Regions from separate parts of the Streptomyces sp. NPDC094032 genome, predicted to be linked through region 3. Evidence: predicted binding sites of a transcription regulator. Region 3 holds the regulator's gene; each other region holds the start of a gene.
The links. The regulator HrcA, encoded in region 3, represses chaperone genes, less so after heat shock. The targets are predictions, from matches to a motif close to TTNGCACTCNGNNNNNCNGAGTGCNAA.

Region 1 (4,264 bases), on a different contig from region 3:
GGCGATCCAGCGCAGCGGCTCGACCGCGGCGCGGCGGACGACCGCGACACCGGTGGCCTCGTCGCCGGTCTTGTCGAGGTTGCCCTCAAGGATCTTGACGGCGTGGACGAGCGCGGAGCCACCACCGGAGACGATGCCCTCCTCGACCGCGGCGCGGGTCGCGGAGATGGCGTCCTCCAGACGGTGCTTCTTCTCCTTCAGCTCCACCTCGGTGGCGGCGCCGACCTTGATCACGCACACGCCGCCGGCCAGCTTCGCGAGGCGCTCCTGGAGCTTCTCGCGGTCCCAGTCGGAGTCCGTGGACTCGATCTCGGCCTTGATCTGGTTGACGCGGCCGAGGACGTCCTCGGAGGAGCCGGCGCCGTCCACGATCGTGGTGTCGTCCTTGGAGACGGTCACGCGGCGGGCGGTGCCCAGCACGTCCAGACCGGCCTGGTCCAGCTTGAGGCCGACCTCCTCGGAGATGACGGTGGCACCGGTGAGGGTGGCCATGTCCTGGAGCATCGCCTTGCGGCGGTCACCGAAGCCGGGCGCCTTGACGGCGACGGCGTTGAAGGTGCCACGGATCTTGTTGACGACGAGGGTGGAGAGCGCCTCGCCCTCGACGTCCTCGGCGATGATCAGCAGCGGCTTGGAGCCACCGGCCTGGATGACCTTCTCAAGCAGCGGCAGGAGGTCCTGGATGGAGGAGATCTTGCCCTGGTTGATCAGGATGTACGGGTCGTCGAGGACGGCCTCCATACGCTCCTGGTCGGAGACCATGTACGGCGAGAGGTAGCCCTTGTCGAAGGCCATGCCCTCGGTGAACTCCAGCTCCAGGCCGAAGGTGTTGGACTCCTCGACGGTGATGACACCGTCCTTGCCGACCTTGTCCATCGCCTCGGCGATGAGCTCGCCGACCTGCTGGTCCTGCGCGGAGAGCGCGGCGACGGCGGCGATGTCGGACTTGTCGTCGATCGGGCGGGCGGTCGCGAGGAGCTCCTCGGACACGGCCTTGACCGCGGCGTCGATGCCCTTCTTCAGGGCGGCCGGGGAGGCGCCGGCGGCGACGTTGCGCAGGCCCTCGCGGACCAGCGCCTGGGCGAGCACGGTGGCGGTGGTGGTGCCGTCACCCGCGATGTCGTTGGTCTTGGTCGCCACCTCCTTCACGAGCTGGGCGCCCAGGTTCTCGTACGGGTCCTCGATCTCGACCTCACGGGCGATCGTGACACCGTCGTTGGTGATGGTGGGGGCGCCGAACTTCTTGTCGATGACGACGTTGCGGCCCTTGGGGCCGATCGTCACCTTCACCGTGTCGGCCAGCTTGTTGACGCCGCGCTCAAGGGCGCGACGGGCGTCCTCGTCGAACTTCAGGATCTTCGCCATGGAAGCGGTTCAGCCCTCTCGGAAATCGTGGAAAAAACCGCGCCCCTGAACGCCCGGAGAAACCAGGGGGTCAGGGGCGCGGCTCGAAGCGTCTGGTGACAGGTGCTTCGGTGGACTTACTTCTCGATGATCGCGAGCACGTCGCGAGCCGAGAGGACGAGGTACTCGTCACCGTTGTACTTGACCTCGGTGCCGCCGTACTTGCTGTAGAGCACGACGTCGCCGACCTTGACGTCGAGCGGCAGACGCTCGCCGTTCTCGAAGCGGCCCGGGCCCACGGCGAGGACGGCGCCCTCCTGGGGCTTCTCCTTCGCGGTGTCCGGGATGACCAGGCCGGAGGCCGTGGTCTGCTCGGCGTCGAGCGGCTGGACCACAATGCGGTCCTCGAGCGGCTGAATGGCAACCTTGGAGCTGGCGGTCGTCACGATCCGGCCTCCCCCTTCGGAGATCTCACGGGGTTAACTGTCTGGTGTGGCGACCAGGTGGATCCGTCGTCGCGGGTGCCGGACCTGCCTGTCGCTGTGTTGGCACTCTCCTGTGGGGAGTGCCAGAACCGAGACTATGACCGCGATTAGCACTCGGTCAAGCGGAGTGCCAATTCACGACCCCGTGGCGTGAGCCGGGGGCACCCCTGGAAGAACGCGCGGACGGAGCCCGCGGTTCCGTACGAGGGTGCCGTACGGGGCGGATGGGGCGAGACCTTCTCCGCCGCCTTGCGGCCCAGCCGTTCGATCGGGTCGATCGGATCGGGCGAGGACGCGCAGGCGGTCAGGGTGAGCAGCGCGCCGGCCAGGACCAGGGCGGCTGCCGGCCGACGCGCCCGGCTCATACGTAGTCCTCCAGCCTGGCCACCGCGTACCCCTTCGCCGTGATCGTGTTCATCACCCGCCGGATCATGTCCGGCATGGAGCCCTTCCAGTCCTCCTTGCCGCGGAAGTGCGTGAGGACGATGTCGCCGGGGTGCAGGTCCCGGTCCCACTCGCGCCACTCCATGTGGTCGGGGAAGGCCTCGGAGGCCCACAGCGGGACGGCCTTGACCCCGCAGCTCTTCGCCGCGCGCAGGGTGTCCTCGTTGTAGTTGCCGTACGGCGGCCGGAAGAGCACGGGCCGCTTGCCGAACTGCTTCTCGATGACGTCCTGCATCCCGCAGATCTCGCGCTTCTGGTCCGCGTAGTCGAGCCCGGGCAGATAGCGGTGGTTGAGGGTGTGGTTGTGCAGGGAGATGCCGCCCGGCTGGGACTTCTGCATCTTCCGGAAGTAGCCGTAGTCCTCCTTGACCAGGTAGTCGCTGAGGAACGCGCTGTACGGGAGCTTCAGCTCGCTCATCATCCGCAGCAGCGCCGGGTCCTTCTCCGCGCCGTCGTCGATCGTCAGGAAGACGACCTTCTGCTTGGTCGGCACGGTGGTGAAGACCGGCGGCAGCCCCTCCCCGTCGGTCTCGAAACCCTTACGGGTGGTGATCACCGGCTTCTTCTCGGGCGGCGCGGGCGCTTCGAGCGGCGGCTGGGCGAGCCCCCACTTCTTGGCGGCGGCCACCCGCGCGGCGCGCGCCGCGCGGACCCGGTCGACGTACGCGCTCAGCGCCCCGGCTGCGTTCTGGGGGTGCTGCGGATGCTGCGCGTGCTGCTGGCCGGCCGCGGGCTTCGGCGGTACGGACTCCCCGTCGGCGCCGGGTCCCGCGCAGGCGGAGCCGAGGGCGGCGACGAGGAGGGCGGCGCCGACCGCCCGTACGGAGCGATTCGTCCGCTTCTGTTCCTTTTGTCGTACTAGCTGCATGGCGCCGCATCCTGTCAGCGCCGGACCCCTCCCGGGCCCCGACACCACCGGCGCCGCCCGCACGGTCCCCCGGGCGGCCCACACCGCCCGCGCCCCTCAGAATGGGACGGGTGACCGACCTCGCCGCCTTCGCCTCCCTGCTCACCCCCGAGGGGCAGAGCCTCCTCGCCGCCCTGCGCGACTACGACCCCGCCCAGGAGCTGGCGGTCGCCTCCCGGCTGCGCCGCGAGCACCCCGCCGAGCTGGTCTCGGCGGCGCTCGGCCAGGCCCGGCTGCGGCAGCGGGCGGTGGCGAAGTTCGGCGCCGAGGACGCGTACCGCATGTACTTCACGCCCAACGGCGTCGAGCAGTCCACCCGGGCCACCGTCGGCGCCTACCGGGCGGCCCGCCTCAAGGAACTCGGCGTGCGCAGCGTCGCGGACCTCTGCTCCGGCATCGGCGGCGACGCCCTCGCGCTGGCCCGCGCCGGGATCTCGGTGCTGGCCGTCGACCGCGACCCGCTGACCGCCGAGGCGGCCCGCGCCAACGCGGCGGCGCTCGGCCTCGACGGCCTGATCGAGGTGCGCTGCGCGGACGTGACGGAGATCGACACCTCCCCGTACGACGCCGTCTTCGTCGACCCCGCCCGGCGCGGCGGCCGGGGCAGGATCTTCGACCCCGAGGCGTACTCGCCGCCGCTGTCCTGGGCGGTCGAGGCGGCCCGCAAGGCCCCGCACGCGGCCCTGAAGATCGCCCCGGGCATCCCGCACGAGGCGGTGCCCGAGGAGGCCGAGGCGGAGTGGATCTCGGACGGCGGGGACGTCAAGGAGGCCGTGCTGTGGTTCGGCACCGAGCCCGGCGCCCGGCGCGCCACCCTGCTGCCCGGCGGCGCGACCCTCACCGGCGGCACCCTGCCCGACCCGGAGGTGCGGCCCGTCGGCCGCTACCTCTACGAGCCGGACGGCGCCGTCATCCGCGCGCACCTGGTCGCCGAGGTGGCACGGGAGCTGGACGGCGGACTGATCGACCCGACGATCGCGTACGTCACCGCCGACGCGCTCGTCCCCACCCCGTACGCCACCGCCTACGAGATCACCGACGAACTCCCCTTCAACCTCAAGAAGTTGAAGGTCCTGCTGCGCGA
Region 2 (4,264 bases), on a different contig from region 3:
GACGTCCGCTGACGCTGTAGTACCCGGCAACGACTGAAGGGCGGCACCCCCTGGGGGGTGCCGCCCTTCGGCGTTCAGCGATGAACCGCCGATCCTTCAGGCGCCGCGCGCCGCGAGGATCAGAAGTCCATGTCACCGCCCGGCATGCCGCCGCCGGCCGGCGCGGACGCCTTCTCCGGCTTGTCGGCGATGACGGCCTCGGTGGTGAGGAACAGCGCCGCGATGGAGGCCGCGTTCTGCAGAGCGGAACGGGTCACCTTCGCCGGGTCGATGATGCCCTCGGCGATCATGTCGACGTACTCACCGGTCGCGGCGTTCAGGCCGTGGCCGACGGGGAGGTTGCGCACCTTCTCGACGACGACGCCACCCTCGAGACCACCGTTGACGGCGATCTGCTTGAGCGGGGCCTCCAGGGCCAGCTTGACGGCGTTGGCACCGGTGGCCTCGTCGCCGTCCAGCTCCAGCTTCTCGAAGACCGCGGAGGCCTGGAGGAGCGCGACGCCGCCACCGGCGACGATGCCCTCCTCGACGGCCGCCTTCGCGTTGCGAACGGCGTCCTCGATGCGGTGCTTGCGCTCCTTGAGCTCGACCTCGGTCGCGGCGCCGGCCTTGATGACGGCCACGCCGCCGGCCAGCTTCGCGAGGCGCTCCTGGAGCTTCTCGCGGTCGTAGTCCGAGTCGCTGTTCTCGATCTCGGCACGGATCTGGTTCACGCGGCCGGCGACCTGCTCCGACTCGCCCGAGCCGTCGACGATCGTCGTCTCGTCCTTGGTGATGACGACCTTGCGGGCACGGCCCAGCAGGTCGAGACCCGCGTTCTCCAGCTTGAGGCCGACCTCCTCGGAGATGACCGTGCCGCCGGTGAGGATGGCGATGTCGTTCAGCATGGCCTTGCGGCGGTCGCCGAAGCCCGGGGCCTTGACGGCGACGGACTTGAAGGTGCCACGGATCTTGTTGACGACCAGCGTGGACAGGGCCTCGCCCTCGACGTCCTCGGCGATGATCAGCAGCGGCTTGCCCGACTGCATGACCTTCTCCAGGAGCGGGAGCAGGTCCTTCACGGAGGAGATCTTGGAGTTGACGATCAGGATGTACGGGTCATCCAGGGCCGCCTCCATGCGCTCCATGTCGGTCGCGAAGTACGCCGAGATGTAGCCCTTGTCGAAGCGCATGCCCTCGGTGAGCTCAAGCTCGAGACCGAAGGTCTGCGACTCCTCGACGGTGATGACGCCTTCCTTGCCGACCTTGTCCATCGCCTCGGCGATGAGCTCGCCGATCTGGGTGTCGGCGGCGGAGATGGAGGCCGTGGAAGCGATCTGCTCCTTGGTCTCGACATCCTTCGCCTGCTCAAGCAGGGCGCCGGAGACGGCCTCGACGGCCTTCTCGATGCCGCGCTTGAGGGCCATCGGGTTGGCACCGGCGGCCACGTTGCGCAGGCCCTCGCGGACGAGCGCCTGGGCGAGGACGGTGGCGGTGGTCGTACCGTCGCCGGCGACGTCGTCCGTCTTCTTGGCGACTTCCTTGACCAGCTCGGCGCCGATCTTCTCGTACGGGTCCTCGAGCTCGATCTCCTTGGCGATGGAGACACCATCGTTGGTGATCGTGGGGGCGCCCCACTTCTTCTCGAGGACGACGTTGCGGCCCTTGGGGCCGAGGGTGACCTTGACGGCGTCAGCGAGCTGGTTCATGCCGCGCTCGAGACCGCGCCGGGCCTCCTCGTCGAACGCGATGATCTTGGCCATGTGAAGTGGTCCTCCCGGACTGGGGTGGATAACGCTCCTGGACCGCGCCGACGCCCGCGACGGACGGCCCCCGAGCCCTGTGGTTCCTTGCCCCACCTGGCCGCGGGCCTCGTCTGCCCGATCCTCGATTAAGCACTCTCACCTTCAGAGTGCTAACGCCAATGATTAGCACTCGCCCCATGCGAGTGCAAGCGACTACCGAGGATCGGTCACCCCTGGGAGCGCCCAGGAGGCACGAGCCGGGCGCACGAGCCGGGCGCACATGACGAGGGGCCCGCATCCGGTCTGGATGCGGGCCCCTCGACGGAGGTGCGTCGGTGGCCGATCGCGCCGCGCTCAGGCGCCGGCGAGCTTGACCATGTCCGCCTGCGGACCCTTCTGGCCCTGCGAGATCTCGAACTCGACCCGCTGCCCCTCTTCGAGGCTGCGGTAGCCGTCCATCTGGATCGCGCTGTAGTGGACGAAAACATCCGCACCACCGTCGACCGCGATGAAGCCGTAGCCCTTCTCCGCGTTGAACCACTTGACGGTGCCCTGAGCCATGCCTAACTCCCCTATTACTGGCCCTTGCGCGGGACCGCACTTCGCGGACCCGGGTCAGACCCTGCGCCGGAACGCGTCGACCGCCGCTGAATGTATCTGCCCAACTGCCCTCTGCAACAGGTCAATCGGACGAGAATTCTGGGCAGCCAGGAAAGGCGAATTGGGGAGATTCCCTTGAATTCCGGGTCAAGTCGGGCCGGGCAAAGCACGCAGAAGGTACACAAGGCACGGGCGCTTTGGCTACTTCTTGCCGTGCGGGGGCGCATTCTCATATGCGTCTGACACGAGCAGCGGCGGGGACTTCCCCAACTCTATCGCGCTCAACCATGCAGAATTGCCCCTTCCGCTTCTTCTCGCGGAAGGGGCAATTCAGGTGAGACGGGTACTCGCGGGTAAGCGCGGGCGGGTACGGGCGTGCGCCCGGGGGCGCGCGGGGGCTCAGCAGCCGCCGGCGACCGCCGGGATGATGGAGACGCCCGCGCCGTCCGGCGTCACGGTCTCCAGGCCCTGCTCGAAGCGCACGTCGTCGTCGTTGACGTACACGTTGACGAAGCGGCGCAGCTTGCCCTGGTCGTCCAGGACGCGCGCGGCGATGCCCGCGTGGTTCTTCTCCAGGTCGGCGATGACCTCGGCGAGGGTCGTCCCCTCGGCCTTCACCTCGGACTGACCGCCGGTGTAGGTGCGGAGGATGGTGGGGATGCGGACGTTGACGGCCATGTGTTCACGGACCTTTCAGTGGGCCAGGCCCGCGTCGCGGAACGCGTCCAGGCTCGGGCGGATGGTGGCGGTCGCCTGAGAGGTGTCGGCCACGGCGTCCAGGGTCTTGAGCCCGTCGCCGGTGTTGAGGACCACCGTCGTGAGCGTCGGGTCGATGAGGCCGTTCTCGACCAGCTTCTTCGTGACGCCGACGGTCACGCCGCCCGCGGTCTCGGCGAAGATGCCCTCGGTGCGGGCGAGCAGCTTGATGGCCTCGACGACCTGCGTGTCGTCCACGTCCTCGACGGCACCGCCGGTGCGGCGGGCGATGTCGAGCACGTACGGGCCGTCGGCCGGGTTGCCGATCGCCAGGGACTTGGCGATGGTGTTCGGCTTCTGGGGGCGCACGACGTCGTGGCCGGCCTTGAAGGCGACCGAGACCGGGGAGCAGCCCTCGGCCTGGGCGCCGAAGATCTTGTACGGCTTGTCCTCGACCAGCCCCAGCTTGATGAGCTCCTGGAGACCCTTGTCGATCTTGGTGAGCTGGGAGCCGGAGGCGATCGGGATGACCAGCTGGTCCGGGATGACCCAGCCGAGCTGCTCGCAGATCTCGTACGCGAGCGTCTTGGAGCCCTCGCCGTAGTACGGGCGCAGGTTGACGTTGACGAAGCCCCAGCCCTCGCCCAGCGGGTCGCCGATGAGCTCCGAGCAGAAGCGGTTGACGTCGTCGTAGTTGCCCTCGACGGCGACCAGGTCACCGCCGTAGACACCGGCCATGACGACCTTGCCCTGCTCCAGGTCGTGCGGGATGAAGACGCAGGAGCGGAAGCCGGCCCGGGCGGCGGCGGCGCCGACGGCGCCGGCCAGGTTGCCGGTGGAGGAGCAGGAGAGGGTGGTGAAGCCGAAGGCGCGGGCGGCCTCGATGGCCTGGGCGACGACCCGGTCCTTGAAGGAGTGGGTCGGGTTGCCGGAGTCGTCCTTGACGAACAGCTTGCCGGGCTCGACGCCGAGCTCGCGGGCCAGGTTGTCGGCCTTGACCAGCGGGGTCCAGCCGGGGTTCAGATTGGGCTTCTCGGCGACGTCGGCCGGGACGGGCAGCAGCGGGGCGTAGCGCCAGATGTTGGCGGGTCCGGCCTCGATCCGCTTGCGCAGCTCCTCCGGGTCACCGGTGGGCAGCTCGTACGCGACTTCGAGCGGCCCGAAACAGAGTTCGCAGGCGAAGATCGGGCCGAGTGCGAAGGTTTCGCCGCATTCGCGGCAAGAGAGTCCGGAAGCGGGACCGA
Region 3 (4,264 bases):
AGGTGTTCCACCGAGCCCAGCAGCTCCGGCTCCAGGTCCTTGTACGAGGTGACCTTCGACAGGATGTGCTGCCAGGCCGCGCCCGTGTTCTCCGGCCAGCGCAGGGCGCGGCAGACGCCGGTCTTCCAGTCCTGGCCCCGGGGGACCGAGGGCCAGGCCGGGATGCCCACGGAGGAGGGCTTCACGGCCTCCCAGACGTCGATGTACGGGTGGCCGACGATCAGGACGTCCGGGGACGAGACCTGGGCCGCGATGCGGGACTCCTTGGAGCCCGGCACCAGGTGGTCGACCAGGATGCCCAGCCGGGCGTCCGGGGCCGGGGCGAACTCGGCGACGATGGCCGGGAGGTCGTCGATGCCCTCCAGGTACTCGACGACGACGCCCTCGATCCGCAGGTCGTCGCCCCAGACCCGTTCCACCAGCTCGGCGTCGTGACGGCCCTCCACGTAGATCCGGCCCGCCCGCGCCACGCGCGCCCGCGCGCCCGGGACCGCGACCGAGCCGGAGGCCGTCCGGGCGGGGCGGGACGGGGCCGCGCGGGTCGGGCGGACCAGGGTGACGACCCGGCCCTCCAGGAGGTAGCCGCGCGGTTCCATCGGGAAGACCCGGTGCTTGCCGAAGCGGTCCTCCAGGGTCACCGTGTCCGCCTCGCAGCGGATCACGGCCCCGCAGAAGCCGGTCGTGACCTCCTCCACGACGAGATCGCGGTCCGCCGGGACCTCCGGGACGGGCGCCGAGCGCTTCCAGGGCGGAGTCAGGTCCGGGTTGTAGCTGCGCATGGGCTCGATTCCGTTCCGTCCTGTGGGGGTCGCGAGGTCGCGGTGAGCGGCCGAGGGAGCGTCAGGTCCCGCCCCACGGACGCGCATTCGGGCGACGCTACGACACCGCGAAGCGCCGTGCCAGCTCATCGCGCTGGCGGCGCACGAACGTGGCGTCCACCACCGCCCCGTGACCCGGCACGTACACCGCGTCCTCGCCGCCCAGGGACAGCAGCCGGTCGAGCGCCGCAGGCCAGCGGGCGGGCATCGCGTCCGGACCCGCCTGGGGCTCCCCGGACTCCTCGACCAGATCGCCGCAGAAGACGACCTCCGGCGCGCCCGGGACGAAGAGGGCCAGGTCGTGGCCCGAATGACCCGGGCCGACGTTGGCGAGCAGCACCTGGCGCCCGCCCAGGTCCAGGGTCCACTCGCCCGAGACCGTGTGGCGCGGCGCGACCAGGACCTCGGCCGCCTCCGCCGCCGCGTGGGCGTCCACCCCGTGCCGTACCGCGTCCCCGCACAGCTCGTCCCGCTCGCGCGGCAGCAGCGTGTCCATGCCCGCCGCCCCGAAGACCTCGGCCCCGGCGAAGACCGCCGTGCCCAGCACATGGTCGAAATGGGGATGGCTCAGTGCGATATGCGTCACCCGGCGGCAGCCCGTCAGCGCCCCCACCTGGGTCCGCAGCTCGGTGCCCTGCGCGAGGGTCGCGCCCGTGTCGTACAGCAGCACCGCGTCCCGCCCGATCACCAGGCCCACCGTGGCGTCCCAGCCCGGCAGCCGGCGCCTGCCGACCCCCTCCGCGAGGCGCTCCCAGCCGTACTCTTCCCATTCCACATCCATGCGGCGACGCTAACCGGTGCGACCCCGCCGACCCCGCCTCCTTGCCAGGAGCGATGTCGGCCGCCGTACACTGGCCGGGGGATTCCTGGCACTCGGGCAGGGCGAGTGCCAAAAGCGGAAGAACCGGAACCGGATCGAAGCCCGGATCGAAGCCCGACCGAGAGCTGGAGGTGTGCGCGGTGCTCAGCGAACGCAGACTCGAGGTGCTGCGCGCCATCGTCCAGGACTACGTCGGGACGGAGGAGCCGGTCGGCTCCAAGGCGCTCACCGAGCGCCACAAGCTGGGTGTGTCGCCCGCCACCGTGCGCAACGACATGGCGGTGCTGGAGGAGGAGGGCTACATCGCCCAGCCTCACACCAGCGCCGGGCGCATCCCCACCGACAAGGGCTACCGCCTCTTCGTGGACCGGCTGGCCGGCGTCAAGCCGCTGTCGACCCCCGAGCGGCGGGCGATCCACAACTTCCTCGACGGAGCCGTCGACCTCGACGACGTCGTCGGCCGCACGGTGCGGCTGCTCGCGCAGCTCACCCGGCAGGTCGCCGTCGTGCAGTACCCCTCGCTGACCCGCTCGACGGTCCGGCACGTGGAACTGCTGTCGCTGGCCCCCGCCCGGCTCATGCTGGTGCTCATCACCGACACCGGCCGGGTCGAGCAGCGTGTCATCGACTGCCCGGCGCCCTTCGGCGAGACCTCCCTGGCCGATCTGCGGGCCCGGCTCAACAGCCGGGTCGTCGGCCGCCGGTTCGCCGACGTGCCGCAGCTGGTGCAGGACCTGCCGGAGTCCTTCGAGGAGATCGAGGACCGCGGCACGGTCACCACCGTGCTCGCGACCCTCCTCGAAACGCTCGTGGAGGAGCAGGAGGAGCGGCTCATGATCGGCGGCACCGCCAATCTGACCCGCTTCGGACACGACTTCCCCCTGACGATCAGGCCCGTCCTGGAAGCCCTGGAGGAGCAGGTCGTGCTCCTCAAGCTGCTGGGCGAGGCCAAGGAATCGGGCATGACCGTACGCATCGGGCACGAGATCGCCCACGAGGGGCTGACGTCCACGTCGGTCGTCTCGGTCGGCTACGGTTCCGGCGGCGAGGCAGTCGCCAAACTCGGCGTGGTCGGACCGACCCGCATGGATTACCCCGGAACGATGGGAGCGGTACGCGCAGTGGCACGTTACGTCGGACAGATCCTGGCGGAGTCGTAAGTGGCCACGGACTACTACGCCGTGCTCGGCGTACGCCGCGACGCGTCGGCAGACGAGATCAAGAAGGCCTTCCGCCGACTCGCCCGTGAGCTTCACCCGGACGTGAACCCGGACCCGAAGACCCAGGAGCGGTTCAAGGAGATCAACGCCGCTTACGAGGTGCTGTCGGACCCGCAGAAGAAGCAGGTCTACGACCTCGGCGGCGACCCGCTGTCCGCCTCCGGCGGCGGTGGCGCGGGCGGCTTCGGCGCGGGCGGCTTCGGGAACTTCTCGGACATCATGGACGCGTTCTTCGGTACGGCGTCCCAGCGCGGCCCGCGCTCGCGCACCCGGCGCGGCCAGGACGCGATGATCCGCCTGGAGATCACCCTCGACGAGGCGGCCTTCGGCACCACGAAGGACATCCAGGTCGACACGGCTGTCGTCTGCACCACCTGCTCCGGTGAGGGCGCCGCGCCCGGCACGTCCGCGCAGACCTGTGACATGTGCCGCGGTCGCGGTGAGGTCTCGCAGGTCACCCGGTCGTTCCTCGGCCAGGTCATGACCTCCCGCCCCTGCCCGCAGTGCCAGGGCTTCGGCACCGTCGTCCCGACCCCGTGCCCCGAGTGCGCGGGCGACGGCCGGGTCCGTTCCCGTCGCACGCTCACGGTCAAGATCCCGGCCGGTGTCGACAACGGCACCCGGATCCAGCTGGCCGGCGAGGGCGAGGTCGGCCCCGGCGGCGGGCCCGCCGGCGACCTGTACGTCGAGATCCACGAGACCCCGCACGAGGTCTTCCAGCGGCGCGGCGACGACCTGCACTGCACGGTCACCATCCCGATGACCGCGGCGGCGCTCGGCACGAAGGTGCAGCTCCAGACGCTGGACGGCCTGGAGGACGTCGACATTCGCCCGGGCACCCAGTCCGGCCAGTCGATCCCGCTGCACGGCCGGGGCGTCACGCACCTGCGTGGCAACGGCCGGGGCGACCTGATCGTCCACGTCGAGGTCATGACCCCGTCCAAGCTGGACCCGGAGCAGGAGCGCCTGCTGCGCGAGCTGGCCAAGCTGCGCGGCGAGGAGCGCCCGACGGGGCAGTTCCAGCCGGGGCAGCAGGGGCTGTTCTCGCGGCTCAAGGATGCGTTCAACGGGCGGTAGGCGCTCGGCTGGGGGTCCGGGGGTCGTCCCCCGGGCCAGCACAGTCAGCCGGGGCAGCAGGGGCTGTTCTCGCGGTTGAAGGACGCGTCCAACGGGCGCTGAGCCCGTATGCCGTAAGTCCAGAGGCGGTTCCGCATCGAGCGGGGCCGCCTCTCGGCGTACCCCCTCCCGTATGCCGTCCCGTACCGATTCGGCCCGCCCGCGCGGGCATGACACGATGCCTGCATGTCCACCGCACTGAACGATCTCTCTCGTCATCCGATCGTGCAGGCCCCCATGGCGGGTGGCGCCTCTTCCCCCGAGCTCGTCGGTGCCGTGTGCGAGGCGGG

Region 1: the regulator HrcA is predicted to act here: its motif matches at 1,890-1,916, upstream of groES (co-chaperone GroES).
Region 2: the regulator HrcA is predicted to act here: its motif matches at 1,872-1,898, upstream of groL (chaperonin GroEL).

What each region holds. Positions count from the first base shown of each region.
Region 1 is NZ_JBEOUE010000002.1:554,443-558,706, reverse strand. It holds gene groL (chaperonin GroEL) at 1-1,365, opposite strand, end outside; gene groES (co-chaperone GroES) at 1,482-1,790, opposite strand; gene ABTZ54_RS05730 (hypothetical protein) at 1,937-2,194, opposite strand; gene ABTZ54_RS05725 (polysaccharide deacetylase family protein) at 2,191-3,141, opposite strand; gene ABTZ54_RS05720 (THUMP-like domain-containing protein) at 3,243-4,264, shown strand, end outside.
Region 2 is NZ_JBEOUE010000002.1:118,766-123,029, reverse strand. It holds gene ABTZ54_RS03520 (Ig-like domain-containing protein) at 1-12, shown strand, start outside; gene groL (chaperonin GroEL) at 120-1,742, opposite strand; gene ABTZ54_RS03510 (cold-shock protein) at 2,079-2,285, opposite strand; gene ABTZ54_RS03505 (MoaD/ThiS family protein) at 2,724-3,002, opposite strand; gene thrC (threonine synthase) at 3,018-4,264, opposite strand, start outside.
Region 3 is NZ_JBEOUE010000004.1:270,993-275,256, forward strand. It holds gene ABTZ54_RS09355 (DUF3097 domain-containing protein) at 1-779, opposite strand, end outside; gene ABTZ54_RS09360 (MBL fold metallo-hydrolase) at 877-1,599, opposite strand; gene hrcA (heat-inducible transcriptional repressor HrcA) at 1,779-2,798, shown strand; gene dnaJ (molecular chaperone DnaJ) at 2,799-3,935, shown strand; gene ABTZ54_RS09375 (nitronate monooxygenase) at 4,161-4,264, shown strand, end outside.